4 regions of the Dactylosporangium sp. NBC_01737 genome follow, and region 1 is predicted to be linked to each of the others. Evidence: riboswitches for the same ligand, from Rfam matches in the RefSeq annotation. Region 1 holds a riboswitch; each other region holds the start of a gene.

Region 1 (8,901 bases):
CGGGACGGGACCCCCTTTTCATTGCAGCCGGGTGAGGCGTCAGTTCGAGGCGTAGGTACCCTCGGCGAACGCGGCGTCGAAGCGCGCCTGCAGGGCGTCGAGCTGGTGGAACTCGCTGGACGACGCGGACTCGGAGCCCTCGGCGGCGAAGATGTGGTCGGCCTCGGCCTCGCTGTGGTCGTAGGAGGTGAAGTCCGACTCCTCGTAGTGCTCACCCGACGGGTTGGTGTACTCGACGTGGTGGCCCTGGTCGAAGCTGGTGTTCTCGGCCGACGCGTGGTCCTGCTCGTACACGCCGAACTGCGACTGGTAGTCCTGCTCGCTGGCGTCGACCTCGTGCACCTGGTCCAGCGCCTCGTGCTGCTCGCCGGTCTCGAACTCGCCGTACTCGCTCATGTCATTCCCCTTGTTGTGAAAGCTAGCGTTTATGTGGTGTTCGGTGCGTTCTTGCGATGTGCTGAACACTACGGACCTTGGTGGAAGGTCAAATCCCGGAAACGTGCCACGAGAGGAACTGTTGACGATGCGGGTGAGTGAACTGCTGGTCGAAGGGTTCGGGCGGTTGCCGGACCTCGTCAGGGGCGCGGTCGACGGGCTCACGGCGGAGCAGCTGCGGTGGGCGCCGGCGGACGGCGCGAACACGATCGGCTGGCTGGTCTGGCACCTCACGCGGGTCCAGGACGACCACGTCACGGAGCTGATCGACGGCGCCGAGCAGGTGTGGGTCAATGGCGACTGGGCGGCGCGGTTCGGGCTGAAGCCGGACCCGGACGACACCGGCTACGGGCACACCGCGGCGCAGGTCCTGGCGGTGCACCCGGAGAGCCCGGAGGTGCTCGTCGGGTACTTCGAGGCGGTGTCGGCGCGGACCGTCGAGTGGCTGGCGACGCTGACGGAGCAGGACCTGGACCGGATCGTCGACGAGCGATGGGATCCGCCGGTGACGCTCGGGGTGCGCCTGGTCAGCGTCCTGGACGACGACACGCAGCACGCAGGTCAGGCCGCGTATGTGCGAGGCCTCATTCCCTGAGCGGCACCCCGGAGTTCCCTGAGCGGCACCCCGGAATTCCCTGAGCGGCACCCCGGAAACGTCACGGACGACACACGGCCACGGGCGCGAAGTGGTGGTGTACTTGATCTGCACGATCCACACTCTGATCGGGAGATGTAGATGGACGAGCGTGCACAAGGACGTCACCGTGTCGTGGTCGTGGGCGCGGGGTTCGGTGGATTGTTCGCGACCAAGGCGCTGAAGAACGCGCCGGTCGACGTGACCCTCATCAACGGCACCGCCTACCACCTGTTCCAGCCGCTGCTGTATCAGGTCGCGACGGGCATCCTGTCCGAGGGCGAGATCGCGCCGCCGATCCGGGAGATCCTCAAGCGGCAGGACAACGCCAAGGTGCTGCTGGGCACGGTCACCGAGATCGATCCGGAGGCGAAGACGGTCACCGCGGTCGCCCCCGGCACCAGCTACACCGTGGGGTACGACTCGCTGATCGTCGCCGCGGGCGCGTCGCAGTCCTACTTCGGCAACGACGGGTTCGCCGAGCACGCGCCCGGCATGAAGAGCGTCGACGACGCCCTGGAGCTGCGCGGGCGGATCTTCGGCGCGTTCGAGCTCGCGGAGCTGGAGACCGACCCGGCCGTGATCGAGCGGTGGCTGACGTTCGTCGTGGTGGGCGCCGGCCCCACGGGGGTCGAGATGGCCGGCCAGATCGCCGAGCTGGCACATCGCCACCTGCCCGGGCAGTACCGCAACATCGACCCGAAGCACGCGCGGATCATCCTGGTCGACGCGCTGGACACGGTCCTGTCGACGTTCGGCGACCACCTGTCGACGAAGGCGCTGCGCCAGCTGCACAAGATGGGCGTGGAGGTCGAGCTCGGCACGAAGGTCGTCGGCGTCGACGAGACCGGCATCGAGGTCGAGACCCGCAACGGTCACCAGCGCATCGAGTCGATGACGAAGATCTGGGCGGCCGGTGTGGCCGCGCCGTCGCTGTCGACGCAGCTGGCGAAGGCGACCGGCGCGTCCACGGACCGTGCGGGGCGGCTCGAGGTCAACCCGGACTGCACGGTGCCGGGCCACCCGGAGATCTTCGCGGTCGGCGACATGATGTCCCTCAACCGGCTGCCGGGCGTCGCGCAGGTCGCGATCCAGAGCGGCCGGCACGCCGCCGGGCAGATCACCAAGCGCCTCGCCGGGCAGCCGACCGGGCAGCCGTTCAAGTATTTCGACAAGGGCAGCATGGCGACGATCTCCCGCTTCTCGGCGGTGGCGAGCGTCGGCAAGCTGCACTTCTCCGGGATCATCGGCTGGCTCATGTGGCTCGCCGTGCACCTGCTGTACCTGGTCGGCTTCAAGAACCGGGTCACCGCGGTCCTGCACTGGTTCGTCAGCTTCATCGGCCGCGGCCGCTCGGAGCGGGTCGCCACGTTCCAGCAGGTCTTTGCCCGGCGCGCGCTGCAGGAGTACCGGCAGCACCTGCCCTGACCATTAGGGTGGCGGGGTGGCAGCGTGTCCCGAGCAGACCAGCGATGGTCTCTCCGGGGTAACCCCGGGGACGCAGGATTGAGCACGGCAGCGCATCGCCGGCGCGCCCCCGCGCTTCGCGCGAGCCGGCGCAGGCACGACCGGGATTCGTCGGGACACGCTGCCCGCGTCGTCGCCGGCGCGCTCGCCGACGCGTTCCTGACCGTCGACTGGGCGCGGGGTCCGCTGCTCGACGTCGGCTACGAGGTGCTGGGCCGCCGGCCGCGGTGGCTCGGCCCGGTCGTCACCGCCGTCCTGCGGGCCTACCGGGAGGCGCCCGCGGACCGGCCCCGGGAGCTGGCCGAGTTCATCACCGCGCCGTCCCGCCAGCCGATCCGGGTCCGCCGCGCGACCGCCACCCGCACCGTGCGGCAGCGCTGGGACTCGCCGCGCATCGACGACCTGGCCGCGCTCGCCGAGCTGCTCGACCTCGACCCCGACGAACTGGACTGGTTCGCCGACCGTCGCGGGATCAACCGGAAGCATGCCGACCACAAGGTCAGGCACTACTCGTACATCTGGATCGGCGACCGCCTCATCGAGGCACCGAAATCACGGCTCAAGGCGATCCAGCGCCGCCTGCTCGACGAGGTGCTCGGACCGCTGCCGGTGCACGAGGCCGCGCACGGGTTCGTCCCGGGGCGTTCGGCGCACACGTTCGCGGCGGCCCACGCCGGGCAGGCGACCGTGGTGCGCCTCGACCTGCGCGCGTTCTTCACCAGTGTCACCGCCGGGCGCGTCTACGGCCTGTTCCGCACCGCCGGCTACCCGGAGCCGGTCGCGCACGCCCTGACCGCGATGTGCACCACGCGGACCCCGCACGCGGTCTCCGGGCGCATCGAGCACCGCACCCCGCACCTGCCGCAGGGCGCGCCGACGTCACCGGCCCTGGCCAACCTCGTCGCGTTCCGCCTCGACCGCCGCCTCACGGGACTCGCGGCGCGGTTCGGCGTCACCTACGGCCGCTACGCCGACGATCTGGCGTTCTCCGGTTCGCTGGGGTACCCCTCCCGCCTGGTCGAAGCCGTCAGCGCGGTCGTTGCGGACGAGGGATTCCACGTCAACCCGGCGAAGACCCGCGTCCGGGGCAGCGGCGACCGGCAGCGGCTCGCCGGCCTCGTCGTCAACGCGCACCCGGCGGTCCCCCGCGACGACTACGACCGCCTGCGCGCCATGCTGCACACCGCGGCCCGCGACGGCCTGGACGCCGCCAACCGCGACGGGCACCCCGACTTCGCCGCCCACCTCACCGGCCTGGTTTCGTGGGCCTCGCACGGGCACCCGGCGCGCGCGGCGCGTCTTGAACGCCTGCTGCGTGCCGCCCTCGCATAGAAGAAGGGCGCCCCACTCCCCGGGGCGCCCTTCCAGCTCCTGACCTAGCAGCTCAGCGAGCCCGCTCCGACGCCCACGCCGAGGATGCCGATGAAGCGCTGGTACGCCGCGACCCTGCTCTGCACCTGCGCCGGGTTCCGCCCGCCGCACTCGAGGCTGCCGTTGATGCTGCGGATCGTCTCGCCGAACCCGGCGCCGTTGACCATCGCGTTGTGCGGCGTCATCGTGCCCGGCCCGCTCTGCGTGTTCCAGTACCAGAGCGCCGTCTTCATCGCCACGGCCGGATCGGTCTGCACCAGGTTCGGGTTGTGCAGCAGGTCGATGCCGAGCGCGTCACCGGCGGCCTTGTAGTTGAAGTTCCAGCTGAGCTGGATCGGCCCGCGACCGTAGTACGCGGCCTGCCCGGCGGGGCACCCGTACGGCTGGCTCGTGTCACAGTAGTGCGGGTAGTTGGCGGTGTTCTGCTCGACGATGTACACCAGCCCACCGGTCTCGTGGTTCACGTTCGCGAGGAATGCGGCCGCCTCCTGCTTGCGCACCGCGTCCGTGCCGGTCTTCGCGAACGCCGGATACGCGCTCAACGCCGCGACCAGGCCGTTGTACGTGTAGAACGGGTTCCTGCTCGGGAACATCTGGTTGAACTGCGCCTCGCTGACCACGAACGCCCCGTTCGACGGCGGCTGCGTCGTCGGGTTCGTCGGCGGCTGCGTCGTCGGGTTCGGCTGCCCGTTGCAGGTGTACGGGTCCCAGTACCAGGTGCTGATCGTCGGGCTGTACCCCGGGTTGTCGTGCTCGGCGACGTAGTACTTGCCGTCGGTGAACTTCACGACGTCACCGGTGACGTAGTTGCGCCCCTGCACCCAGGCCGGGAAGCTGCACCCGCCGGCGGACCCGGTCTGCGTCGGCGGCTGCGGGGTGCTCCCGCCGCACACGCCCTGGTCCTGCCAGACCCCACTGGTGCCGGGCGGCGCCTCGTTCTGCGTCCACCACTTGGCGAGGAAGTTACGGCCGTTGTGGGACACGGTGGCGCCCCCGGTGTAGACCGCCGACGACTGCCACGCGGCGGCGCAGGTGGCAGCCGACGCCGGCAGCATGTTGAACACGGCGACGACCCCACCGACGACGGCGGTCGCGGCGAGCATCGCCAGCAGGCGCACTCTGGACACCTGATCACTTCCGTTCAGATCGACACTGGTCCCTCATACGACCAGCCCGACCACCCCCTGACCACCGACAACACCTATTTATGAACAAACTTTACGGTTTCCCTAACGTTCGCACCGCGATCGATGGGCGGCGCTGCCCTCCCGAGCAGCCATCGCCGTCCTTGGATCACGGACCGGGCGCCGCTCAGGCGAGCCATAGATCGGGCGCGAAGCAGCGGCCAGCCGGCGGCGTGCGTGTGCGGAGCCTTGCACGGTGCGCTCGGGGCGGGGAGTCGGGAGATCGGGATCGAGGATCGGGCCGGCCGCGGCCCGGATGGGCGGCCGCCATGCACGTCGACTTCCGTGATCGATGGCGCGATCCGGTCGCCCGAGCGACCACCACCGTCCTTGGATCACGGACCCGGCGCCGCTCGGGTGAGCCGCAGGTCGGGCGCGAAGCAGGGGCGGTCCAGCCGTCGGCGTGCATGTGCAGCGCCGGGTGCAAGCGCTCCGGACGGGGAGTCGGAAGATCGGGATCGAGGGCCGTGCCGGCCGCGGCCCGGATGGGCGGCCGCTATGCACGTCGACTTCCGTGATCGATGGCGCGATCCGGTCGCCCGAGCGACCACCGGCGTCCTTGGATCACGGACCCGGCGCCGCTCGGGTCAGCCGCAGGTCGGGCGTGGAGCGGGAAATCGGGGTCGGGCGCTGCCTTGCGCGTGCGGGCCTGGCGCGGCGCGGGCCGGCGGCGGGCGTGCGTGCTCGGCGCGCCCCCGGGGTCGTCTGCCGCCGCGTTCATGGCCTGCCGATCGGGCGTGTGCCGGCCGCGCGCGTGGGTTGCCGTGATCGATGGCGCGATCTGGTCATCCGCGCGGCCACCGCCGTCCTTGGATCACGGGCGGGCCGGGCGCCACTCGGGTGGCCGCAGGGGTCGGACGGCTGCATTGCGCATGCGGGCCCGGTTCAGGCGGGCCTGGCGCGGCTCGGGCCGGCGGCGGGCGTGCGTGCTCGGCGCGCCCGGCGTCGTCTGCTGCCGCGTTCATGGTCTGCCGATCGGGCGTGCGCCGGCCGCGCGTCGACTTCCGTGATCGATGGCGCGATCTGGTCATCCGGGCGGCCACCGCCGTCCTTGGATCACGGGAGGGCCGGGCGCGGCTCGGGGTGAGCCGCAGGTCGGGCGTGGAGGTCGAGATCGGGGTCGGGCGGCTGCCTTGCGCGTGCGGGCCTGGGCGGCACGGGCCGGCGGCGGGCGTGCGTGCTCGGCGCGCCAGGGGTCGTCTGCTGCCGCGTTCGTGGTCTGCCGATCGGGCGTGCGCCGGCCGCGCGTCGACTTCCGTGATCGATGGCGCGATCTGGCCATCCGGGCGGCCACCGCCGTCCTTGGATCACGAGCGGAGGCGACGTCGGCCGGGGGTCGCCTCCCGGCCTGCATGATCGAAGGCTGGATCCGGCTACCGGGACAACCACCGGCGTCCTTGGATCACGAGTGGAGGCGACTCCGGTGGGGGTAGCCTTCGCGGCCTGCTTGATCGAAGGATGGGGCTGGCTACCGGGACAGCCATCCCTGTCCTTGGATCACGGGCGGAGGCGACCGAGGCAGGGGCGGCCATGCCGTTTCGCGGGTCGTGAGCGGCGTCGACCAGGTTGGCGCGGCCGGCGGATCGCGGGCAGCGGCGGCGCCATCCGGGGCGACGTCCCGGATGGCAGATCGAAGGACGGAACGCGGTCGGCGCCGTCCTTGGATCACGGGCGTGGACCATCGGTGGAAGAACGGCAAGCGCGGCCGGGTGTCATTTGTGCGCATTCACTACTCTGAAGATTGAATAGCGGCGCATTGCGGCATTCCGCCGCATCCGGGGTGGTGACACTGCGCGATCGGTAGGTTGCGTAGAACAATGGTCGCGGGCAGACGGTTCCGGAAGCGTGAAAGCATTTTAGTGATTTCCATCACGTCGATTTCTTTCGGGACGCTTAGGCGACCTGCTGGGGTGGTGCCGTTTCGAGAGGTGTGTCACAGCACCGCACAATCGGTGCGCTGCGCGGGCGAATCGCCCTGGGTAGGCTGGCCGTCGGTCTCGTCCGACAGGCACCGCTCCCCGCGGTGCCGGGCGCGACTGCCGCCTAATCGCCGGCTCGACACCGGCGAATCGGGGACCCAACCGTAACTGGGGTGAATCCGCGGGCAACCGCGGTAGGGATCGTTCCGTCCCGAACCCGTCAGCTAACCCGGTCGGCGGCCGACGGAAGGAACAACGAGCCAGATGTCATCACGACATCCCGGTCGGCGGATTCTCGCCGTCCTGATGACGGCCGCCGTCCTTTGTGGGATGGCTGCCGCACCGGCCGCCGCCGAGCCGGGCGACGACACAGGCGACGAGGGTTCCAACGCGACCCTCGCGCAGGTCCTCGACGAGAGCACCCGTGGCTGGATCGAGGCCAAGGACAAGTTCGACGCGTCGGTCAAGAACCAGGCCGATCTGACCGCCAAGCTCGCCGTGACCGAGGCGGAGCTGGCCAGGGTCACCGAGCAGGTCTCGGCGATCGCCGTCGCTGCGTACCGGACGGGGCCGCTCACCACGTTCGTGGCGCTGATGGATTCGGGCAGCCCGACCGGGTTCGCGGAGCGCGCCGGCTCGATCGACGAGATCGCCCACCACAATGACAACCTGCTGCGCGACCTCAACCAGCTGAAGAAGGACCAGGCGGCGCAGAAGGCCGCGCTGGAGGCAGAGGTCAAGCTCCAGCAGGAGCAGGTCGCGGTCATGGCCGCGAAGAAGAAGGAAGCCGAGAAGGGCCTGGCCCAGGCGGGCGGGCCGAGCAACGGCTTCGTCTCGGCCAACCTGCCGCTCGCGCAGCCGTCGCCGCGCAACGCCAGCGGTGGCTGGTCGGCGGAGTCGTGCAAGGTCAACGATCCCACCACCACCGGCTGCATCACGCAGCGCACGCTGCACGCGATGCAGCAGGCGCAGGCGGCCGGCTTCAAGCGGTTCGTCTCGTGCTACCGGCCCAGCGGGCCGTATGAGCACCCGAAGGGTCGTGCCTGCGACTTCTCGGTACAATCGAAGTCCGGCTTCGGTGGTGTCGCCGCCGGCGAGGACAAGGTCTACGGCGCCAATCTCGCGACCTATTTCGTGAAGAACGCGGACCGGCTCGGCGTCATGTACGTCATCTGGTTCAAACAGATCTGGACGCCCGCGGTCGGCTGGCACCATTACAGCGGCGTCGGCGGGGATCCCTCCAGCGACCACACCAACCACGTGCATCTGTCCGTGCTGTAAGACCCTCACGTCTGCGGACGGCCGGCCGATAGGGCAACTGTCGACCGGCCGACGCAGGTGAGGGGATTTCTCGTGAAGCACCGACTCGTGACGCGCAGCGACTTCGACGGCCTGGTGTGCGCCGTGCTGCTGCGTCACCTGGAGCTCATCGGCGACATCACGTTCGTGCACCCCAAGGACGTCCAGGACGGCGCGGTCGAGGTCGGGCCGAACGACATCCTGACGAATCTGCCGTACGCGCCGGGCGCCCACATGGTCTTCGACCACCATCACTCGGAGACGCTGCGCAACACCGGCGACAACGACAACCACATCATCGACGCGGAGGCCCCGTCGGCGGCCCGCGTCATCTATGACCACTTCGGCGGCGCCGCGCGCTTCCCGAACGTGTCGGACGAGCTGATGGAGGCGGTCGACAAGGCCGACTCCGCCCAGTACGACATCGCGGACATCCTGCAGCCGGTCGGGTGGACGCTGATGAACTTCCTCATGGACAGCCGCACCGGGCTGGGGCGGTTCCGCCAGTTCCGGATCTCCAACTACCAGCTGATGATGCAGCTCATCGACGCGTGCATCGACCATCAGGACGTCGAGGAGATCCTGGCGCTGC
Region 2 (8,901 bases), 4.6 Mb from region 1:
TGGAAGTCGGTCATGGCACGCAGTCTGCCGGACCGCGTCGGAGCACGATGACCGTCTTGCCGGCCAGCGTGCCGGCGTCGTCGCGGGCATGGACCGCCGGCAGCTCGCCGAGCGTGACCCGGTCCGGGTCAGCCGATGGTGGCGACGAGGCGGTGCAGGGCGGCGTGGGCGGGCGGGCCCCAGGTGGGTTTGCCGCCGGGGCGGCCGTGGACGCCGGCGTCGCCGATGAGGATGCCGCTGAGGGCGCGGGCCATGGCGCAGCCGCGGGCGCGGCGCATGGTGGCCGTGTCAGGGGCCGGCCGGTAGGCGGCGTAGAAGTGCTCGATGGTGTCGTCCGGCAGCAGGAGCCATGCGGCGGCGAGGTCGTACGCCGGGTCGCCGGCGCACAGGTCACCGAAGTCGATCACGCCGCAGATGGTGCCGTCGGCGGTGAGGACGTTGGCGGGGTGCAGGTCGGCGTGCAGCCAGAGCGGCGGGCCGGCCCACGGCGGCGCGGTGACCGCGTCGTGCCAGACGGTGCGGACCGCGTCCGGGTCGGGGATCAGGCCCAGTTCGGTGGCGGCGGTGAGTCCTCTGGCGAACTGGCCGGCGCGGTCGGCCAGCGGCCCGCCGCGGTCCCGGCCGGTGGGTGCGCCGTCGGGGGCGGGCCGGTGCAGCGCCGTCAGGAACGTGGCCAGGGATGTGGCCGCGTCGGCGGCCCGCGTGACGGGGGTCTGGTCGGCGGGTGCGCCGGGCACCCAGGTGGTGATGAGCCACGGCCGGGGGAACCGTGCGGACGGCTCGCCGAGCCGCTGCGGGACGGGGACCGGCAGCGGGAGGTGCGGGGCGAGCGTGGGCAGCCAGGCGTGCTCCTTGCGCAGCAGCGCGTCCGCGGACCCGGTCGCCCAGGGCAGCCGGACGGCGAGGTCGTCACCGAGCCGCCACAGCTGGTTGTCCCAGCCGCGCGCGCCCAGCCGCACCGGGCGGTCGGCGAGGTCGGGGTGCTGGTCGCGGACCAGCTCCCCGACCAGCTCCGCCGTGATCTCGAACTCGGCATGGGTCATGCGGAGCAACAGTAGTGCCGCCTACCAGGCGATCGCCTGCTCCCACATCCGGACGTAGGCCTCGGCGCCCGCCAGGAGCTGCTGTCGCAGCAGCGGGCTGTCGCTGCCTGCCTGCTTGATGAGGTCGGTGGTCCAGTCGGCGAACAGGCCGTACTGCGCGGCGCCGTCGGTGTTGACGTCGAAGGTGCGCGACCCGAAGACCTGCCTGGTCACCGTGGTGCCGTTCGGCGCGGTGAACGGGTAGACCAGTGGGTTGGCGGCGGCGTTCGGGCGCGGGTTCGCCTGGTCGCCGAGGCCGTTGACGTCGGTGCCGTAGCCGTAGCCGACGATGGCGTTGCCGTGCGGCGCGGCGCGGTTGGCGCGCCACTCGCTGAGGAACTCCGGCACCGAGTTCGCGTAGGTGGCCACGAACCCGCCGAGCGCGAGCATCCGGTCGATCATCGTCGGGTCGGACCAGCTGTGCACCGACGTCACGCCCGGGTAGTGCGCCGCCTCGGCCATGTCCAGCACGGCCTGCGCGGTCTTCACGCTCATGTGGTCGACGTGGATGATCATGCCGCGGTTCATCATCGCCTGGATGAGGTAGCGGCCGAGGCTGGTCAGGCCGCGGGTGTTGCAGATCTTGCCGCTGGGGTAGACCGGCAGGACCGTGCCGGGCGGCAGGCCGACGACGCCGAAGGCCAGCAGCTTGACGAGGTCGTCGTTGACGAGCGGCTGCTCGTTGTCGGACGGGCCGGTGCAGCTGGTGGCGGTCCACCAGTGCCCGGTGGACAGCAGGTTGCCCAGGTTGACGAACGCCCCGCTGAGGCCCGCGTCGAACCGGGTGCCACCGAAGGCGTTGTCGAACTTGTGGATCGGGTACAGGCCGGAGACGCCGAGGGACTGCAGCTCGTTGAGGCCGGCGTCGATCTGGGCGGTGGTGCACTGCGGGACGTCGTTGACCTCGCGGCAGCCGAAGATCTCCGAGTTCTCCACGCCGATCGTCACGGCCAGCTTGCCCTGCGCGGCGATGCTGCGCACCTGCGCCGGGGTGGTGGCGATGCGGAACCAGCCCTTGCCGGCGCCGCCGTTCTGCGCGTCGATGTAGTCCTGCATCGAGTACAGGTAGCGGGACTGGACCCGGATCTGGTCCATCTCGTCGCAGGAGGTGTCGCGGTAAGGGAACAGCTCGCAGATGGCGCGGTTCGCGACCAGCAGCGCGTTGAGCACCCGCTGCCCGGCCCGCCAGGACCGCTCGATGCCCCGGTAGTAGGACTGTTCGTGCAGCAGCGAGTTGTGCTGCGGCCAGTCGCCGAACGTCGGCCAGCCGTCCTCCGGTGAGTTCACCGCGTCGGTGCCGCCGACGATTGCCTCGAACAGCGCGCCCACGTTGAGGCTGCGGTGCGTGTCGCAGCCGGCGAGCGCCACCTGCACGCCGCCGGACGCCCATGCCTCGCCGCAGTGCATCTGACCGCCGAACGCGGCGGCGGCGGTGATGTGGGCGTGTGCGTCGATCGTCCCGACGAGCTTGCCGCTGCCGTCGACGCCCGGTGCGGCGGTCCCGGTGACGCCCGGGTCGATGTCGGGCGGGGTGTAGCACCCCGTCGCGGTGGCGAGGGCCACGGTGTAGGCGGAGCCGGCCGCGCCGAGGCTCCACAGGAACGAGCCCATGACCTGGCCGGTGGCCGTCGCGGTGAACCGGTACCGGTCGCCGACCTTGGTCACGGTGAAGTCGGCCCGGTCGCCGTAGGAGTCCCCGGCCATGATGAAGCCGACGACGCTCTGGTACGCGGGCTTGCCGTCGGAGCCGAACACCTCGTAACGGCCGAGCTGGGTGGCCTCCAACCGGAACGACATGGCACCGGAGGCCGAGGACGTGAAGCCGTAGCCGGCCCCGCTGCGGTTCACGTAACCGACGGAGCTGGAGCCGTTGTAGACCCGCAGCGAGGCACAGGTGCCGTCCAGCGCGTCGGGGTTGGCGGTGATCGCCGCGGCGGAGGCGGCCGGCACGGCGACGACCGTGGTCGCGACGAGGGAGAGGAGGACGCCGAACGTGAGGGAGGTCAGTCGGGCAGGGTGGCGCAGCGACAGGGACATGATGGCGGTGCCCCATTCAAGCGTGCCGGAACGCACGATCCGGCGGGCCGGTGTGAAGTCAGATCAGCGTCTGATAGACCCCGATGACTGTCAACAGGAGGCGAGAATTTTTCGACTTTTCTGGTTCGGCGTCCGCCCGCGGTGACGGTCAGCGTCGCAGCGCCGCGTCGACCCGCTCGACGTTTCCCGGCCAGGGCCGCGCGGCGACCACCGGGACACCGGCCCGGGCGGCCCGCAGCAGCAGCTCGGCATCGAAGCGTGCGCTGACCACGGCCCGGGACCGTTGCGCTGCCGCGCCCGGCCCGCGGGACAGATAGTTCGCGACGATCTGGTCCTCGTCCGGCTCGGAGATCACCACCGCCCTGACGGCGTCACCGAACCCGGCCGCGAACTCGGGCAGCAGGTAGTCGCCCTCCATGACGACCGGCGCCGCCGACCCGACGTGATCGGCGATGACCGCCTCGATCCCGGGCCGCAACGCCTCGGCCACCGCGACCGTGTGCCCGACGATGCGCGCCGGCGTCCAGTCCCGGGCCGCCACGCTCGTGTCCCACAGATGCAGCGCCGGCAGCTGATCGGGCGTGGTCAACGCCTTGACCGCGGTGACGATGTCGTCGACCTCGCTCAGCGGTACGCCGTACCGCCGGGCCAGCGCGACCGCGATGCGCGACTTGCCGACGCCGGACGCGCCACAGACCAGCGTGACGGTCCAGTCCGGAGCCTGGATGAGGTCGGTCCTGTCCGTCATCCGGCGCCGCCTACACGGCCGGTACCCGTCGGCGCAGCAGGCAGAACTCGTTGCCTTCGGGGTCGGCGAGGACGTGCCAGGACTCCTCGCCGGTCTGCCCGATGTCGGCGCGCCGGGCGCCGGCCGCGAGGAGCCGCTCCAGCTCCTCGTCCTGGTCCCGGTCGGTGGCGTTCACGTCGATGTGCAGCCGCAGCTTGCCGGTCTTGGGCTCGTCGGTCTGGTTGAGCACGATGGTGGGCAGCGGGCCGCCGAAGCCGGCGCCGGGTGGCCCGATCTCGATGTCCGCGCCGATGCGCTGCAGCTCGACATAGCCCAGCACCTCGCACCAGAACCGCGCCAGCAGGTCGGGATCGCGGGCGTCCAGGACCAGTTCGGTGATGCGGCATGCCATCCGATCACCGTAACCGCCCGTGCCGGAGGCCGGTCAGCCCAGGTCGGCCGCCGTCATGCCGGCCGGATGACCGGGTGGCCACTGCACGAGCTCGATCCGGTAGCCGCCGGGGTCGGTGAGCCACGACGAGCGCATGCCCGGCCCCAGGTCCGCCGGCGGCTCGGCCTCGACGCCCCTGGTGGCCAGCCCGGCGATGGTGGCGCTCTTGTCGTCCACCTGGATGACGAGGTGGTTGACGGCGCTGATGTCGGTCACCGGCCTGGCGGGGTCGTGCACGAGCTCGAGGCTTACGAACAGGTCGCCGGGCAGCTGCAGCATGGTCAGGCTGCCGAACCCCGTCTCGGGGGCGGTGCCGATCTTCGCGTATCCGACCGCGGTGTAGAAGGCGAGCGAGCGCTCCAGGTCGGTGACCCGCAACCCGAGATGCAACATCCGCATACCCGGCAGGTCAGTGCCGGCCGGGCGGATGGCGTACCGCCACGCGGCCCGTGCTGAGCAGGGCCAGGGCGGTGATGCCGGCGCCGAGCGCGATCACCAGCCACCACACCCGGTGCTCGGCGGTCGTGAACGCCGCTTGGCCGTGGGTGACGGCGGCGCCGACCATCGTGCCGGAGACGGCGACGCCCAGCGTGATGCCGGTCTGCCGGCCGGCGGACGCGAGGGAGGCCGCCAGGCCGGCCATCGAGGCCGGCATCCCGGAGACCGCCGAGTTGCTGATGGGTGGGTTGACGGTGCCTTGGGCGACGCCGTACAGGAGGAAGACGGCGAGCACGACGGGCATCGGCGTGGCCGGTCCCAGCCGCAGCGACGCGGCGCCGCCCAGCGCCAGGGCCACGCCGGAGATCAGCAGGGGGCGCCGGGGGCCGCGGCCGGCGACCATCCGGCCGGCGAGCGGGGACAGCACGATGATCAGCGCGCCGACCGGGAGCAGGCACAGGCCCGCCCGCAGCGGGGACAGGCCGCGGACCTCCTGCAGGTACAGGGTGGTCACGAACAGGAACGCGCCGAAGCCGGACAGGGCCAGCAGCGCCGTGAGGATGGCCGCGCTGAACGGCAGGCTGCGGAACAGGTGCAGGTCCAGCAGCGGGTCGGCGCGGCGCGGCTCGAACCACAGGATGCCCAGCACGGCCGCGACCGCGATGGCGAGCAGGGCCACGACGGCCGGGGAGGTCCAGCCGAGCTCGCCGGACTGGATGATCGCGGCGACGGCGCTGCCCAGGACCAGGAACACCAGCGCCTGGCCCACCGGGTCGAAGCGCCGGGGGCGGGCGGCGCGGGACTCGGGCACGAACAGCGCCGTACCCAGGAGCGCGACGATGACGACGGGCACGTTGACCCAGAAGATCCAGCGCCAGCCGAACCCGTCGACCAGGGCGCCGCCGAGCACCGGACCCAGCCCCAGCGCCAGGCCGGAGACCGCGCCGAACACGCCGATGGCGCGGGCCCGCTCGCCGCGGTCCGGGAACGCGGTGGCGATGATCGCCATGGCGACCGGGTTGAGCATGGTGCCGCCGGCCGCCTGCAGCGCTCGCGCGCCGATCAGCCAGCCGATGCCGGGCGCGAGGCTGCACGCCAGGGAGCCCAGCCCGAAGGCGATCAGCCCCAGCCGGAAGACCCGCCGCCGGCCGACCCGGTCCGCGAGCGACCCGGCCATCACCAGGAAGCTGCTCAGCACCAGGGTGTACGCGTCGACGGTCCACTGCAGGCCGGACACCGGGGAGTGCAGGTCGCGGCCGATCGCCGGCAGCGCCACGTTGACGATGGAGATGTCCATCACGACCACCACCATGCTGGTGCAGCACACCGCGAGCACCAGCATCCGGCGCCGCCGGTCCGCGTGCGTCATGTCGCTCATCACGCGACGCTAAAATCTAGAGCGTGCTCGAAGTCAAACCGCAGCCCGGCCTCAGCATCGCCGAGGCCGCCCGCCGCACCGGGGTGAGCGTGCACACCTTGCGCTACTACGAGCGGGCCGGCCTGGTCGTCACCCCGGTCGACCGCACGGGCGGCGGCCAGCGCCGGTATCACGACCTCGATCTCAAGTGGATCGTGGTGTGCACGAAGCTGCGCGCCACCGGCATGCCGATCCGGTTCATCCGGCGCTACGCCGAGCTGGTGGCCGCCGGACCCGGCAACGAGGAGGAGCGGCTCGCGCTCATGGAGTCGCACCGCGCCGACGTGCACGCCCGGCTCGCGGAGATCCAGGAGAACCTCAAGCTCATCGACCACAAGATCGACGTGTACCGCGGGCGGATCGCCGCGGGCGACGCCGATCAGCTCTGGGCGCCCAGCCGCCTGACCGGCACCCCGTAGATGATCTGCAGCTCCTCGCCAAGTCTTCGTTAAGTGTGGCTTAGATCGAGGCCCGGCGGTCTGTGCGGCCGCTACGTTTGGCCTGGCTGCCGGATGTCGCCCGCCCCGCCGGGGTGGCCGGGCAGCCGCCGCCGAGTCGTCGGCCGCGCGTCGCTGCATACGGGCGACGGTCGATGAGCCGGGGAACCACCAGGTTTCCCATGGGGTGAATCCGCGCCGCGGCGCGGTAGGGCGCGCCTTCTTCTCGCCCGAATCCGTCAGCTAACCCGGTAGGCGGTCAAAGGAAGAAGGACTGTGCCGTGTTCAACGGACGCACGACGCTGCGTGCCGCGGTCGTCGCGCTGGCGGTGTCGGCGCTGATCGCTCCGGCCTGCGCCGCGCACGCGGATCCGACGCCGGAGGAGCTCCAGGCCCAGATCGACAAGGGCAACAACGAGGTCGAGCACATCGTCGAGCAGTACAACAAGGTCAACGGCGACCTCGAGGCCACCCAGGCGGCGATCACCAAGCTGCAGGCCGACCTGGCACCGCTGCAGGCGACCATGGAGGCCGCCCAGGTCACCGCCGACACGCTCGCGGTGAACGCCTACAAGACCGGTGGCCACCTCGGCACCTGGTCGCTCATGCTCGGCGCGAGCTCCTCGGGTGCCTTCACCGACCGCGTCGGCACCCTCCAGCAGATCTCCCACAGCCAGCAGCGCGACCTGGCCGCGTACACCGCGGCGAAGGACGCCTTCAACGCCGAGCAGCAACGGCTCAACGAGACCCGTGCCGCGCAGAGCCAGCAGAAGATCGAGCTGGAGACCCGCCGCAAGAAGATCGAGGGCGACATCGCCCGCCTCGACGACCTGCAGCGCAAGGCCGAAGCGGCCGCCGCTGCCGCAGCCGCGGCGGCGAAGGCCAAGACGACCACCACCGCGGCGCCCCCGGCACCCGGCAAGCCGCCGGCGGTCTCCGGCACGGCCGGCAAGGCGGTCAGCTACGCGTGGGCGCAGCTCGGGAAGAAGTACGTGTGGGGCGCCGCCGGACCGAACACGTTCGACTGCTCCGGGCTGACCATGATGGCGTGGAAGGCGGCCGGGGTGTCCCTGCCGCACAACGCCGCGCAGCAGTGGCAGAAGGTCCGCCACATCTCCCGCAGCCAGCTCGCCCCGGGCGACCTGGTGTTCTACAACGGCCTCGGGCATGTGGGCATCTACATCGGCAACAACCAGATCATCCACGCCCCCAACAGCCGCACCGTGGTGAAGGTCGCCCCGGTCGACATCGACACCCTGTACGGCTACGGCCGGGTGTCCTGACGTCCGGCAGGACCTGCACCGGCCCACCGGCCGCCTGCGCCCCCCGCAGCGCCGCCGGTGGGCCGTCACATTGTGCCGTTGTCGGTGACCGCGAGCCCCCAGCATCAAGGACGCTGCGTCACGTAGCTGCCGGTGCCGGTCGCTGACCGTGAAACCCGCGCGCCGGGCTACGAGGCCAGTCGCTCGGGTGCGGTGCGGGTCGATCCTGCGAGTCCGGCCTCGCCGTCCGACTGGTTGATCTCGGACCACACCGCGTCGAGGGACAGGCCGAGGACGTCGGCGATCGCGGCGATGGTCGGGAACGCGGGGGTGGCGACGCGGCCGGACTCGATCTTCCGGAGGGTCTCCGGTGAGACGCCCGCGTCCAGCGCGGTGTTGAGCATCGATCTCGGCCCCCTGGCGCGGCGCAGGAGGGCGCCGAGGCGCTCTCCGCGTGCGACCTCTGCGGGGGTGAGCGGCAACCTGACCATGGCTCCGATTCTAATACCGGGATAATATGGCCGGGATACTTATTGGTGCGCGAGGAAGACGCTGCATGATCGAGATCTTGAACCCTGCCGACCTGCTGCGAGCGAAGGACGCCGGCGCCCTGGTCGCCGAGATGCTGCAGACACTGAAGCGTCGCAGCGCGGTCGGCGTGAACCTGCTGGACATCGACGCGTGGGCACACAGCATGATCACCGAGGCGGGGGCGAAGTCCTGCTACGTCGACTACGAGCCGTCCTTCGGGCGCGGGCCGTTCGGCCACTACATCTGCACGTCGGTGAACGACGCCGTGCTGCACGGGCGGCCGCACGACTACACGCTCGCCGACGGTGACCTGCTGTCGCTCGACCTCGCCGTCTCCGTGGGCGGTTTCGTCGCCGACTCCGCGATCAGCTTCATCGTCGGCGACGCCAGGCCCGCGGAGAGCGTGGCGATGATCGACGTGACCGAGCGGGCGCTGCGCGCGGGGATCGCCGCGGCCGGGCCCGGAGTCCGCATCGGGGACATCTCCCACGCCATCGGCTCGGTGCTCAGCGCGGCGGG
Region 3 (8,901 bases), 1.7 Mb from region 1:
TGTCCCCTGCCTGGCGGTGTCCGGCTGATGGTCACCGTGCTGCGCACCGTCGACGACGTCCTCGCCTGGACCGGCCTGCTGGTCGAGCCGCCGCTGCGCACCGCCGTCGGCCGGCTGCCGGCGCCGTCGCGTGACGTGGCGGAGCTGCAGCTGGGAAGGCTGGACGAGGATCCGCCGGGCGTGCGTACCCGGGCCGCGCTCAGCCTGGTCTGCGCCGGCGCGGTCGGTGGTGACCCGCACGACGCGGTGGCCGGCGCCGTCGCGGTCGAGCTGGTGCACCACTGGTCATTGCTCCAGCAGGACCTGTTCGACGGCGACCTGACCCGCCGGCACCGGCCGACGGCGTGGAGCGTGGTCGGCCCGCACCCGGCGACGCTGGGCGGCGAGGCGATGCTGGCGCTCGCGTTCGACGTGGCGGCCACCGGCGACCCGACCAGGCGCGTGCCACGCCCGCTGCGCCAGGCGACGCGGGACACCCGGCCGGCGCTCGTGGTCGACGGGCAGCAGCCCACCGACCTGCGGCCCGGCGGTGACCGGCGGGCCGCCGGCGGCGGACCGCGCGGCGCGGACCCGCAGGCATCGGACGCCACACCGGCGCTCAGCGGTACACCCGCGGCCGGCGACACGCACAAAACGGGCGACACGCGCGCGATCGGCGGCATGCGGGACGAGCAGGCGACCCGCGACCGGTTCGTCGAGCGGGACGGCGCCGCCGATCCGTGCGCCGACGGCGGGCGGCAACAGTCAGGGGCGGCCCCCGTCGACCGGGCCGGGGTGCGCGTCCTCGGCGACACCGTCCAGCAGCTCCTGCACAGCCAGCACACGGTGCTCGGCACGGCCCTGGACACCACCACCGGCCGCCGGTCCGGCAGCGACCTGCTGCGCGAGTGCATCACGGCGGTCGAGCAGCGCAGCGGTGCCCTGCTCGGCTGCGCGTGCGCGCTCGGCGCGATCGCCGGCGGCGGCGACCCGGCGCGGGTGGAGCAGCTGCGGCTGTTCGGCGTGCGGCTGGGGCTGGCCGTCCAGTTCACCGAGGACCTGCTCGGCATCTGGGGCGATCCGGCCGTGACGGGCCGGCCGACGTTTCCGACCTGCGCCGCCGGCGGCGGTCGCTGCCGGTCGCGGCGGCGCTCGCGGCGGGCGCCGACGAGCTCGCCGACCTGCTGCGCCGGGACGGCCGGCTGGGCGACGCCGAGCTCGAACGCGCCGCGAAGGTCATCGAACGGTCCGGCGCCCGCTCCTGGTGCGTCCAGCAGGGCGAGGACCTCCTGGCGCAGGCACTACTCGCGCTCGACCTGGCGATCCCCGAGCCGGCCGCGGTCGCTGAGCTGATCGCCCTGGCCCGCTGGGCGACCCGCCACCCCGCCTGACCCGCCACCCCGCCTGACCCGCCACCCCGCCTGACCCGCCACCCCGCCTGACCCGCCACCCGGCCTGACCCGCCACCCGGCCTGACCCGCCACCCGGCCTGACCCGCGACCCACAAAGCCGCGGAACCCACAACCCGCGCGATCTTGCGGTGTGATCGAAGTCATCCCGCGGCTGCCCGGGTGACCAACACGCAGCGTTGATCACGGCGGGAGCGACGTGCGACGGGTCACGCGCTGGATCGTCCTGCCGGCGGTCGCGGGTTCCGGGACGGGTGGATGATCTTGCCGGCATGATCGAAGGACAGCGGTGGTCGCCCCGGCGGCCTGGGGCGTCCTTCGATCATGCGGAAAGAGAGGAGATCGGCGTCCGGGGCGCAGTAGTCATCGAAGCCGGTCGCACCCGGCAGCCACTACCGCGCCGTCGCAGAGCCGCGACCGGCCGGGACCCCACGGGCGCCGGCCGGTCACTGCGGGCATCTCAGCTGAGCGCGCCGACCACCTGCTCCGCACGGCCGGCATGCTTCTGATACGCACCGGGGAACGCCGAGCGCTGCACCGCCTGCGCGGCCGCCGTCACGCTCATCCGCTCCCAGCCCCGCACCCGGGACAGCGCGTTGTAGAACAGCATCGCCGAGTGCGACGGGTTCATCAGCTGCGCCACCGTGCCCCAGCCCTGGCTGGCCCGCTGCTGGAACAGCCCGACCGAGTCGTGGTCGGAGGAGACGCCCTCATGCGGCAGCTGCAGCGAGGACGGCACCGCGGCGCTGGCGACGTTGTACAGGTTGCTCTCCTGCATCGCGGTCGCGATCGCGACGACGAGGGCCCGGTCGGGCATGCCCTGCGCCCGGCCCTGCTTCACGATGAGCGCGGCGTTGTCCATCTGCCGCTGGTTCAGCCCGGCGACGGGCCGCACGACCGGCGGTGCCGGCGGCACGGGCGGCGCCGCCGGCACCGCGACCGCGAGCGGCCCGGCCGAGGACGGCGACGGTGACGCGGACACGGAGGGCGACGCGGCAGGGGACGAGAACGGCGACGCGGACGCGACCGCCCCGGACTCGGCATACGCGGAGCCGGTGAACATCGACGGCGAGTCGGCGGGCAGGGTGGCCAGCAGCGTGGCGGACAGCACGGCGACCGAGACGGTGCCGGTCTTCACACTGAGCGCCGGCCGGCGATGTCGAGGATGGAATTGACGTGGCAATGGCTTCACTACTGAAGGTCCTTCATCGAAGACAGACATGCGGCATCGGCACGGCGCCGGACGGCGGCGTGCTGGAAGGGGGGAATCAGTGGTGAGGCGCTACGACGGCGGGCGGGCGGCCATCATCGGCAGACTCCTTCCGGTGCCGCCTACCGGGTTAGCTGACGGGTTCGGGCGGGAAGCTTCGCCCTACCGTGGCTCGGCCACGGATACACCCCAGAGGACTACGTGGGTCCCCGGCTCGCGAACGTCTCGCGACTCGACGGCGCCCGCCCGGCAGCACCGGATGCGGTGCAGGTCGACCGGAGCGGACCTCACGACCCTACTGGGCGGCTTCGGGGCGGGCCAACCGCAGCAACGGCATACCACCCGGCGCACCCGAACGATCACCGAACGCGGTCACCCGCCTGGTCACCCCTCCGGCGTGGCGCCCGCCCTTGACCAGGTACATCGCGCGGTCGGCGGCGCGCAGTGCGGCGCCCGCATCGTCGACCGTGTCATCGATCACGGCGACGCCGACGCTGACCCGTACCCGCATGATGTGGCCCTGGTGCGTGACCGGTGCCGAGACGGAGCGTTCGAGGCGGTCGACGAGCGCGCCGAGGTCGGTGACGGTGACGTTGCCGGTGAGGACGACGAACTCGTCGCCGCCGAGGCGTGCGACCGTGTCGGTGGGCCTGACCAGGGAGACGAGGCGGTGCGCGACGGCGACGAGGACCGCGTCGCCGGCGTCGTGGCCGAGGGTGTCGTTGATGACCTTGAAGTCGTCGAGGTCGCAGAAGAGCAGCGCGCTGATGACGGCCTCGGTGCGGGCCCGGCGGATCGCGGTGGCGAGGGGCTCGGTGAAGGCGTCGCGGTTGACCAGCCCGGTGAGCGGGTCGCGGGAGGCCCGCCGCACGAGGTCGGCCTCGGTCGCCTTGCGGCCGGTGATGTCCTGCACCTGCGTGATGGCGAACGAGGGCGAGCCGGCCACCACCGACATCGTGGCGGAGATCCAGATCGTCTCGCCGTCGCCGCGCACGCAGCGGACCTCGTAGTCACGGACGGATCCGGTACCGCCGGCGAACACCTCCCGGCTGTGGTCGAAGTCGTCGGGGTGGATGAAGTCGCCGAAGCGCATCGAGACCAGGACGTCCTCGTCCCGGCCGAGCAGCTCGCACAGGGTCGGGTTGACCCGGACGATCCGGGTCAGGTCAGCGCCCTCCAGGCCGATCATGCACATGCCGGTGCCGGCGCCGTTGAACGCGAGCCGGAACGCGGCCTCGCTGGCCTCCAGGTGCCGGCGCTCCTGGCGCAGCGCCTCGACCAGGTTGGCGTTGTTGATCGCGATGCCGGCCTGCGCGGCGAGCATCTCCAGCAGCTCTTGCTGGAACGCGCCTGGGCGTCTGCCGTCCGCGGGCAGGTCGACGCTGAGGATCCCGACCAGCGAACCGTCCGGTGCGCACAGCGGCGCGAACAGGGCGTCCAGCGGGTGCCAGCGTTCCTCGTCGGGGACCTGGTCGGCGCCCTCGGCCGGGGAGGGGATCCAGGACTGGATGCCGTCGTTGTGCCGCTCGTGCGGCAGGAAGCGCAGCTGCCCCCACTCGTCGGCGTCGGCGAGGTGCGCGTCGAACTCGGCCGCCGGGTAGCGCACCCCGAGCAGCTCGGCGCGGGCCTCCTCGGGGCCGGCGATCGCGACCGCCTCGTAGACGCCCTCGGGATGCAGGTAGTTGACCACCGCGGCGCCGAACCCGACGCTCTCGACGACGGCCTCGGCGATGCGGTGCAGCGTCTCGGCGACGGTGCTGCCGGTGTTGATGCGGCCGGTGATGGTGTAGACGGAGCGGATCGCGGCCATCGCCATGTCCCGATCACGATCCACGGCTGCCTACCCCGATCCGGCCGACCCTGCACCCTCACATCGACGTATCACCCCCGATCCTAAGCAAATGTGCGTCGTCCGTGCAGAGTTCGAACGCTTCGGAGGCGCGCTTGGCGTCCCTCGTCATGGCCTCGAAGATCCGATGCCGCCACGGCACGTGCGGCAGCATGCGGATGCTGAGGTCGCGCAGCCACACCTCCCGGGCGGTCCGCGGCGCGAACCCCTTCGCCGGTGCGAGCGCGGCCCGCTGGTTGACCTCGACGAAGTCGCGCAGCACGGTGTCGTACCGGGCGAACGCCGCCACGTGCTCGTCGCCGGCGGCGGCGAGCTCGCGGGCCAGGGTGTACGCGCCGACGAGGGCGAGGCCGGTGCCCTGCCCGGTGAGCGGCGACGGGCAGTAGCCGGCGTCGCCGACCAGCGCGACCCGGCCCCGGGTCCAGGCGTCCATGCGGACCTGCGCGTTCGGCGCGTAGTAGAAGTCGGGCGCGGTCCGCAGGTGCTCCAGGAGGCGCGGCACGTGCCAGCCGCAGCCTTCGAAGGCCGCCGCGACGTGCTGGCGCTGGGCGTCACGGTCGCGGTGGTCGGCGCCGCCGGTGCCGCCGGTGCCGCCGAACAGCAGGTTGACCTTGATCGTCGCGTTGCCCGGGTCGGTCTTGACGCTGGCGACCCGCCCGGGCGCGTTGTGGATCAGCTGCCAGCGTTCGATGCCGAGCTCGTTGGGGGCGGTGAAGATCGCCATGCGGCTGCCGAGGTCGTGCACGAACCGCTCCGGCGGGCCGAACGCGAGCGCCCGGACCGCGGAGTGCAGGCCGTCGGCGCCCAGGACGAGGTCGAAGCCGCGCGGCGCGCTCCGGGCGAAGGTCACCCGCACCCCGCCCGCGCCCTGGTCCAGCGCCGTGACCGTGTCGCCGAAGATCCATTCCACGCCGCCGGGGACCGTGTCGTACAGCAGGCGCGTGAGGTCGCCCTTCATGATCTCGATGTCGTCAGGGCTGAGCACCCCGAAACCGAGCGGCAGGGTCGCGATCCGCTTGCCCGCGGCGTTGACGAAGCTGGTGCCGAGGGTGTCGGTGCCGGCGCGGCGGGCCCGGTCGGCGATGCCCATGCGCTCGGCGACCCGCAGGGCGGTGCCGCGCACGTCGATGGCGTAGCCGCCGTCGCGCACGGCGGGCGCCCGCTCCACGACGGTGACCGCGTGCCCCGCGTGCCGCAGCCAGAACGCCAGCGCCGTGCCGGCGACGCTCGCACCTGAGATGAGAATGTCCATGCGTACAGCGTACGAACACTGTCAACTGCCATTTTACGGTCCGGTGCACTAGTGCACTAGAATCGGTTCGTGACCGAAGCGCACTACCTGCGGATCGCCGGGCTGATCCGCGACCGGATCAGGGCCGGCGACCTGCGGCCCGGCGACCGGGTGCCGTCGACCCGGGAGATCATCCGCGAGTGGGGCGTCGCGATGGCGACCGCGACCAAGGTGCTCGGCGCGCTGCGCCACGAGGGGCTCGTCGAGGCGGTCCCGGGGGTCGGCACCGTCGTGGCCCGACCCCCCGCGTCCCGGGATCGCCGGCCCGCGCACCGTGAGCAGGTGGTCGCCGCGGCGACCGCGATCGCGGACACCGACGGGCTGGCGGCGTTGTCGATGCGGCGGGTCGCCGCGGCGCTGGGGATGCCGACGATGACGCTGTACCGGCACGTGGCCGGCAAGGAGGAGCTGCTGGTCCTGATGACGGACGCGGCGTTCGCCGCGTCGCCGCTGCCGTCGCCGGCGCCGGAGGGCTGGCGGCGCCGCCTGGAGACGGTGGCGCGGCTGCAGTGGTCGATCTACCGGCGGCACCCGTGGGCGGCGGAGGTCATGTCGTTCACCCGGCCGCCGATGGCGCCGCACGCGATGGCCCACACCGAGTGGGTCCTCGCCGCGCTGGACGAGACCGGCCTGCCGCTGCCCGTGGCGATGCAGACCGCGATGATGCTGGCCAACCACGCCCGGGGCACCGCGGTCAACCTCGAGTGGGAGGCCGGCGCCGAGCAGGACAGCGGGGTCACCAACGAGCAGTGGTTCGCCGCGCAGATGGACCGCTTCGGCGAGATCGTGGCAGGCGGGGACTATCCGATGTTCGTCCGCCTGGCGCAGGAGCCGGACGGCGCCGTCGACTTCGGCCTGGACACGCTGTTCGAGTTCGGCCTGGCCCGCCTCCTGGACGGCCTGACGGCGCTGATCCCGGACCGCTGAGACGACCGCGCCGCGCAACGCCCCGGACAGGTCCGCCGCGGCGCTGCGACCCCCGCGCCGCGCAACGGCCCGGGCGGGTCCGCCGCGGCGCTGACCCGGTCAGCGTCGCGGCTGACGACGGCTCGCGGCGGCGCGGCCTACGGTTCCGGCTCGACACCGATTCCGTTCGAGCCGAAAGGTCGTCATGCCGCACAACCTTCGACGTCTCCTGGCCGGGGCCTGCCTCGTCGCCGCGCCACTGCTCTACGTGGCGGGGCTGCTCGTCGACCCCGCCCTGCGCGCCGGCGACGCCGCCGACGGGGCCTACGGGCGCCACCCCGGGCAGGTGTCCGTGAGCGCCGTACTGCTGCACTGGAGCTGGGTGCTGCTCGTCCCCGGCATCATCGGGATGATCCACCTGGTGCGGCGGCGCGCGGTGCTCTTCGGGCACATCGCCGGGGCGGTCGCCCTGCTCGGCGTCGTCAACTTCTCGGCGCTGATGCTCGGCGACTTCTTCTACGCCCGGCTCGAGGCGGACCTCGGCACGGCGGAGGGCGACCGTCTCGCCGACGCGGCGTTCGCCGCCGGCGGTGCGCTGTGGGGCTTCCAGGTGCCGGGGTTCCTCGGGCTGCTCGGCGTGCTGCTGCTCGGCCTGACGCTCGCGTACGACCGGCAGGTCCCGTGGTGGGCCCCGCCCGCGATGGTGGCCGGGATGCTCGCCGGGCCGGTGTACCCGATCGGCATGATCGCCGGGAGTCTGCTGTACATCGCCGGCGCGGGCGTGATCGGCGTGCGGATGCTGCGGATGAGCGACGCCGAGTGGGCTCAGGCGCCGAGCGGGAACGTCGCGGTGACCGCGTAACCGCCACCGGCCCGGGCCGCGGCGTGCAGGGTGCCGCCGTGCAGCGCGACCCGCTCCCCCATGCCGACGAGCCCGTGCCCCGGCGCGCCACCGCCCGGGGACGCGCCGGCCCCGTCGTCGAGGACCTCGACGGCCAGCGCGTCCGGGGTGAAGCCGATCGTCACGTCCACGGCCGCCGCGCCGGCGTGCTTCAGGGTGTTCGTCAGCGCCTCCTGCACGACCCGGTAGACGGCCAGCCCGAGCGACGGCGGCAGCGACCGCGGCGTACCGGTGGTGACGACCCTGACGTCCAGGCCCGCCGCCCGCAACGGCCCGGCGAGCTCGTCGAGGCGGTCGAGCCCGGCCGGGGCCCGCCCGTCCCGCAGGACGCCGAGCAGCATCCGCAGCTCCTCCACGGTGTCCCGGCCGGCCCGCTCGACGCCGCGCAGCAGGTCGCGTTCCCGGTCGCGGGCGGGGTCGGCGGCCAGCAGCATCCGCACCCCGCCGGTCTGCAACGTCATCAGGCTGACGTTGTGGGAGATGACGTCGTGCAGCTCACGGGCGATGCGGGTGCGCTCCTCGGTGGCCGCGACCGCCGCCCGCTGCGCCATCAGGATCGTCCGCCGGGTCTGGCGGCGCAGCAGGATCCCGCTGCCGTACGCGACGCTCATGAAGATGGCGCCGATCAGGCTCTCGGCGACGTCCTGGCCGGGCAGGGTCTGCAGCAGGGCGTAGGCGGCGAGGACGACGAGGATCCCGGCGGCGCGCACCCGCGGCCCCGCCGACTGGCTGCCGACCGTGTGCACCAGGATCAGGTTCGAGTAGAACTGCCAGGCCGCGAGGGGATAGTCGTCGTCGGTCACCGCGACCCGGAACACGGCCGACAGCCCGGTCAGCGCCGCGAGGGTCCCGACCGGGGACCGGCGGCGCAGCAGCAGGAGCACCCCGGCGACCAGCGCACCCGCGGCGACGAGGCCGGGCCGGTGGATCTGCCCCGCGCCGGGGCCCGCCCGGCCGTACGCCTCGACGACCCCCGCCCCGCCGACCGCGAGCGCCAGCACGGCGTCCAGCCACGACGGCCGCCAGCGTGGCGCCGTCATCCAGCCGAACCGAAGGCACCCGGACCGGTGACACCCGATCCGGTGACGCCCGGACCGGAGAGACCCGGACCGGTGACACCCGAACCGGCGGCGCCCGGGCTGACGAGGCCCGCCTCGTAGCCGTACACCACGGCCTGGATCCGGTCGCGCAGCCCCAGCTTCTGGAAGATCCGGCCGACGTGGGTGCGCACCGTCGCCTCGCCCACCAGCAGCCGGCCGCCGATCTCGGCGTTGGACAACCCACGCACCAGCAGCTCCAGCACGTCGCGCTCCCGGCCGGTCAGCGTGGCGAGCTCCGGCGCCGGGACCGGCTCGG
Region 4 (3,741 bases), 340 kb from region 1:
CGTTTCGCCGACTTCCGCGGTGCGCTGCTCGGCATAATGTCCGGTTATGCGTACGTGGCCCCGCCGGCGACGGCTCATGCTTCTTGTTGCGCTCGCATCGATGGTCGCGGCCGGCGGCTGGGCTCTGCACCGTGGCCCGTCCACCGACAGCACCGGTCTCGCCGAGGACGCGTCGCCGGCTTCTCCATCCGCCGGGGCCGCGTCCACTGCCGCCGCCGTGAGCGGGGCCGCGCCGCCCTCCTCCGCCGCCTCGGGTCAGCGTGCGCATCCGGCGGTGACCGTCCGGTACACCTTCGACGGCGGGATCACGGGTCAGGTCCTGGACGGCGGCGGGCGGCTCCCGCTCCGGGTCCGCAAGGCCGGCGGCGAGCTGTCGGCCGTCCCGCACGGCGGCGGACTCGCGGTGCGATTCCCCGAGCCATGTGAGCATTACGGTGCGGAGAGTTGTGCACGTGCCATCCTGCAGAGTGGCCCCGCGGATTTCCTCAATCCGGGACAGGGTGCGTTCACGTATGGCGCAAGTGTGCTCGTCGCACCCGATGAGACTTCCAAGGGCGCCAATGTCATCCAAAAAGGGTTCTCGGTTGGTGACAGTCAGTTCAAGTTGCAGGTGGATGGCGCCGCCGGGCACCCCAGTTGTGTGATTGTCGGCACTTCCGGACCTACCATTTACGTAGCACTCGCATCGCTGACCGTGGCTGACGGGCGGTGGCACCGGGTTGAGTGTTCACGCAGTGACGCGCTGCTCACGGTGGCTGTGGACGGCCAGCTCAAGGGCCGATCAACCATTCCTTCGTCACTGTCCATAGTGAACTCGGATCCACTCTGTATTGGCGGCAAGGGGACCAGCGCGAACAACGACCAGTTCGTCGGTGCAATTGATGATGTGTTCGTCACGAAGCCTGCGTGACTTTTCGGGCCAAATCAGACAACAATCGCGCACTGACTTGCCCCTTGGGAGCGCTCGCCATACCGTGATTTCCGGTCGTATGGATGTCCGCGCCCAGCACGGGTGCGCCAGACGGCACCGCCGAGTCGAAATTTGAACCGGGGACCCACCTGCGCCATCTGGGGTGAATCCGCGACGAGGTCGCGGTAGGACGAACTTCCCGTCCGAACCCGTCAGCTAACCCGGTAGGCGGCTGGAAGAAGGAGCATCTCCTCGGTGGAGACCCATACGAGGCGGCCTCAGCGTCTGGCGCGACTCCTCGTCGCCACGCTCGGCGGTCTGTCGCTCGCCGTCGGGATCACCGGTGCCGCACACGCGGAGCCGACCCCGGCCGAGCTCGAAGCGCAGATCGACAAGAAATGGAATGAAGTCGAGCCCATCATCGAGCAGCACAACCAGCTCAAGGGCGAGCTCAAGGCCAACCTGGCGAAGCAGGCGACGCTCAAGAACCAGATCGACCCGCTGCAGGCCCAGGTCGACACCGCGCTGCTGCGGGTGAGCGCGTTCTCGGTCCTGCAGTACAAGACCGGCCGCGTCTCCAGCTTCAACGCCCTGATGACCACCGGCTCGCCGGACACGTTCGCCGAGCAGCTGGTCATGCTCAACATGCTCGCCAAGGACGAAGCCGAGGGCATCAAGGACGTCCTGGACAGCAAGAAGGTCCTCGACGACCAGAAGAAGCCGCTCGACGAGCTGATCGCCAGCCAGAAGGCCGCCGAGGCCGAGATGGCGGCGAAAGAGACCACCATCAACGCCGAGATCAAGTCCCTCAATGAGCTGCGCACCAAGGTGTACGGGACCAGCGGCGCGACCGGCGAGCTGCGCCCCGTCGCCTGCCCGGTCGAATACTCCGGCGGCGACGCCGCGAAGGCCGCGCAGGTCGCCTGCCAGCAGATCAGCAAGAAGTACGTGTGGGCGGCTGAGGGCCCCAACACCTTCGACTGCTCCGGCCTGACGCTCTACGCCTGGAAGCAGGCCGGCCACACGCTGCGGCACTACACCAAGTGGCAGTACCAGGACACCAAACGCATCACCCGTGCCGAGCTGAAGGCCGGCGACCTGGTCTTCTTCTACAGCGATCTGCATCACGTCGGCATCTACGTCGGTGGCGGCTGGATGGTCCACGCACCGACCTCCGGCGACGTGGTCCGGATGAAGAAGATCGACAGTGGGCCGATCGCGGGCTACGGCCGGGTCGCTTAGCGCTTTTCCGGGAGGGCGGCCCGCTGGCGCGGGCCGCCCTTCTTCATGTCGTCGTCGGCCAGGTGCGCCAGTTCTGCCACGAGCGGCTCGCCGTCGGCCCGCGCTGGCCCTGATACCGGGAGCCGTACACGGCGGAACCATACGGATGCTCCGACGGCGACGACAGCCGGAAGATGCACAGCTGCCCGATCTTCATCCCCGGCCAGAGCATGATCGGCAGGTTGGCCACGTTGGACAGCTCCAGCGTCACGTGCCCGGAGAACCCCGGATCGATGAACCCCGCGGTCGAATGGGTGAGGAGCCCGAGCCGCCCCAGGCTGGACTTGCCCTCCAGCCGGCCGGCCAGCTGATCGCCGAGGCTGATCACCTCGAGCGTCGAGGCGAGCACGAACTCGCCCGGGTGCAGCACGAACGGTTGCCCGTCGTCGACCTCCACCATCGCGGTGAGATCGTCCTGCTGCGTGGCCGGATCGATGTGGGTGTACAGGTGGTTGTTGAAGACCCTGAACCACCGGTCGAGCCGCACGTCGATGCTGGACGGCTGAACCAGGTCCTTTTCGAACGGCTCCAGCCGCAACTGGCCGTCGGCGAGCTCTTTTGTCAGGTCACGGTCGGAGAGCAACACGTCCCTGACCCTATTACGCCGTTTGGTTCGCCTCATCGGCGGCGGCCGCGGTCGCCTCGTTGACCTTGATCAGGACCCGCGCGGCGGCGGCAAGCTCCCCCTCGTCGAACTCGCCGAACGCCGCCCGCATGTGCCGCCCCAGCGGCGTGAAGAACGCCTGCGCCAAGGCCCTTGCCGATGGCTGCATCACGAGGTGTACGCGACGCCGATCGGCCGTGTCGTGCCGCCGCTCGACGTGCCCGGCCCGCGTGAGCCGGTCGAGCAGCGCGGTCGTCGCCGCCGGGCTCAGCCGCAACTTCCGGGCCAATCCGCCCGGCGTGAGAGGCTGATGCTCCTCGGCCGCCCGCCAGATGTACGCCACCGCGTTGAGATCCGTCCGGTGCAGCCCGTGCGCCCGCGTGAACACCTCGACGAACCGGTCCGCCTCAAGGTTGAACGTCCGCAGCAGGTCGATCAGCTCGTCCGGGTCACCCACCAGGCTATTGTCCTCCATTCGAGGAATCACACACTTCTCGAACACGTGTACGAGTAACTTGGAGGCATGGCGACGTGGGCAGAATTCTCCGCGGCCGAGCCCCTCCTGGCGACGGCCATCCGCACCCTGATCTGCCAGTACGGCCCCGGCATGGGCTACCTGGCCACCATCCGCCCCGACGGAGGACCCCGCGTCCACCCCGTGATGCCCGTCATCACCGAAACGGGCCTCTACTGCTTCATCCTGCCCTCCCCGAAACGCCACGACCTCGACCGCGACGGCCGCTACGCGCTGCACAGCTTCCCCGCCGAGGACACCTCCGACGAGGCCTACGTCTCAGGCCGCGCCACCCCCGTCATGGATCCCCTGCTCGTGGCCGAACTCGCCCTCCAGATGCGAGCCGCCCAACGCGTCGACTGGAAGCTCTACGCCCTCACCGTCGAGGTGGCCCTGATCGTCCAACGCGACTCCCCACTCACGTCGACGAAG

The links. Region 1 has a riboswitch for cyclic di-AMP ahead of OHA72_RS09350 (coiled-coil domain-containing protein). Riboswitches for the same ligand answer to the same signal wherever they lie in the genome.
Region 2: another riboswitch for cyclic di-AMP. It lies ahead of OHA72_RS52905 (C40 family peptidase); the one in region 1 lies ahead of OHA72_RS09350 (coiled-coil domain-containing protein).
Region 3: another riboswitch for cyclic di-AMP. It lies ahead of OHA72_RS17195 (hypothetical protein); the one in region 1 lies ahead of OHA72_RS09350 (coiled-coil domain-containing protein).
Region 4: another riboswitch for cyclic di-AMP. It lies ahead of OHA72_RS07805 (C40 family peptidase); the one in region 1 lies ahead of OHA72_RS09350 (coiled-coil domain-containing protein).

Annotation. Positions count from the first base shown of each region.
Region 1 is NZ_CP109153.1:2,138,975-2,147,875, reverse strand. Features, by position in the region: gene OHA72_RS09375 (hypothetical protein) at 40-396, opposite strand; gene OHA72_RS09370 (mycothiol transferase) at 524-1,030, shown strand; gene OHA72_RS09365 (NAD(P)/FAD-dependent oxidoreductase) at 1,172-2,497, shown strand; gene OHA72_RS09360 (reverse transcriptase family protein) at 2,576-3,868, shown strand; gene OHA72_RS09355 (glycoside hydrolase family 19 protein) at 3,913-5,034, opposite strand; cyclic di-AMP (ydaO/yuaA leader) riboswitch at 7,130-7,265, shown strand; gene OHA72_RS09350 (coiled-coil domain-containing protein) at 7,341-8,291, shown strand; gene OHA72_RS09345 (DHH family phosphoesterase) at 8,364-8,901, shown strand, end outside.
Region 2 is NZ_CP109153.1:11,480,468-11,489,368, reverse strand. Features, by position in the region: gene OHA72_RS52945 (alpha/beta hydrolase fold domain-containing protein) at 1-14, opposite strand, end outside; gene OHA72_RS52940 (aminoglycoside phosphotransferase family protein) at 129-1,043, opposite strand; gene OHA72_RS52935 (hypothetical protein) at 1,065-3,155, opposite strand; gene OHA72_RS52930 (hypothetical protein) at 3,268-3,867, opposite strand; gene OHA72_RS52925 (VOC family protein) at 3,878-4,258, opposite strand; gene OHA72_RS52920 (VOC family protein) at 4,292-4,696, opposite strand; gene OHA72_RS52915 (MFS transporter) at 4,707-6,113, opposite strand; gene OHA72_RS52910 (MerR family transcriptional regulator) at 6,137-6,571, shown strand; cyclic di-AMP (ydaO/yuaA leader) riboswitch at 6,713-6,862, shown strand; gene OHA72_RS52905 (C40 family peptidase) at 6,871-7,872, shown strand; gene OHA72_RS52900 (helix-turn-helix transcriptional regulator) at 8,040-8,342, opposite strand; gene map (type I methionyl aminopeptidase) at 8,408-8,901, shown strand, end outside.
Region 3 is NZ_CP109153.1:3,797,744-3,806,644, reverse strand. Features, by position in the region: gene OHA72_RS17200 (polyprenyl synthetase family protein) at 28-1,332, shown strand; gene OHA72_RS17195 (hypothetical protein) at 1,849-2,526, opposite strand; cyclic di-AMP (ydaO/yuaA leader) riboswitch at 2,703-2,846, opposite strand; gene OHA72_RS17190 (diguanylate cyclase domain-containing protein) at 2,894-4,432, opposite strand; gene OHA72_RS17185 (FAD-dependent monooxygenase) at 4,467-5,699, opposite strand; gene OHA72_RS17180 (TetR/AcrR family transcriptional regulator C-terminal domain-containing protein) at 5,769-6,665, shown strand; gene OHA72_RS17175 (hypothetical protein) at 6,850-7,506, shown strand; gene OHA72_RS17170 (sensor histidine kinase) at 7,470-8,585, opposite strand; gene OHA72_RS17165 (response regulator) at 8,582-8,901, opposite strand, start outside.
Region 4 is NZ_CP109153.1:1,801,154-1,804,894, reverse strand. Features, by position in the region: gene OHA72_RS07810 (LamG-like jellyroll fold domain-containing protein) at 77-910, shown strand; cyclic di-AMP (ydaO/yuaA leader) riboswitch at 1,019-1,157, shown strand; gene OHA72_RS07805 (C40 family peptidase) at 1,166-2,152, shown strand; gene dcd (dCTP deaminase) at 2,196-2,777, opposite strand; gene OHA72_RS07795 (MarR family winged helix-turn-helix transcriptional regulator) at 2,791-3,297, opposite strand; gene OHA72_RS07790 (pyridoxamine 5'-phosphate oxidase family protein) at 3,319-3,741, shown strand, end outside.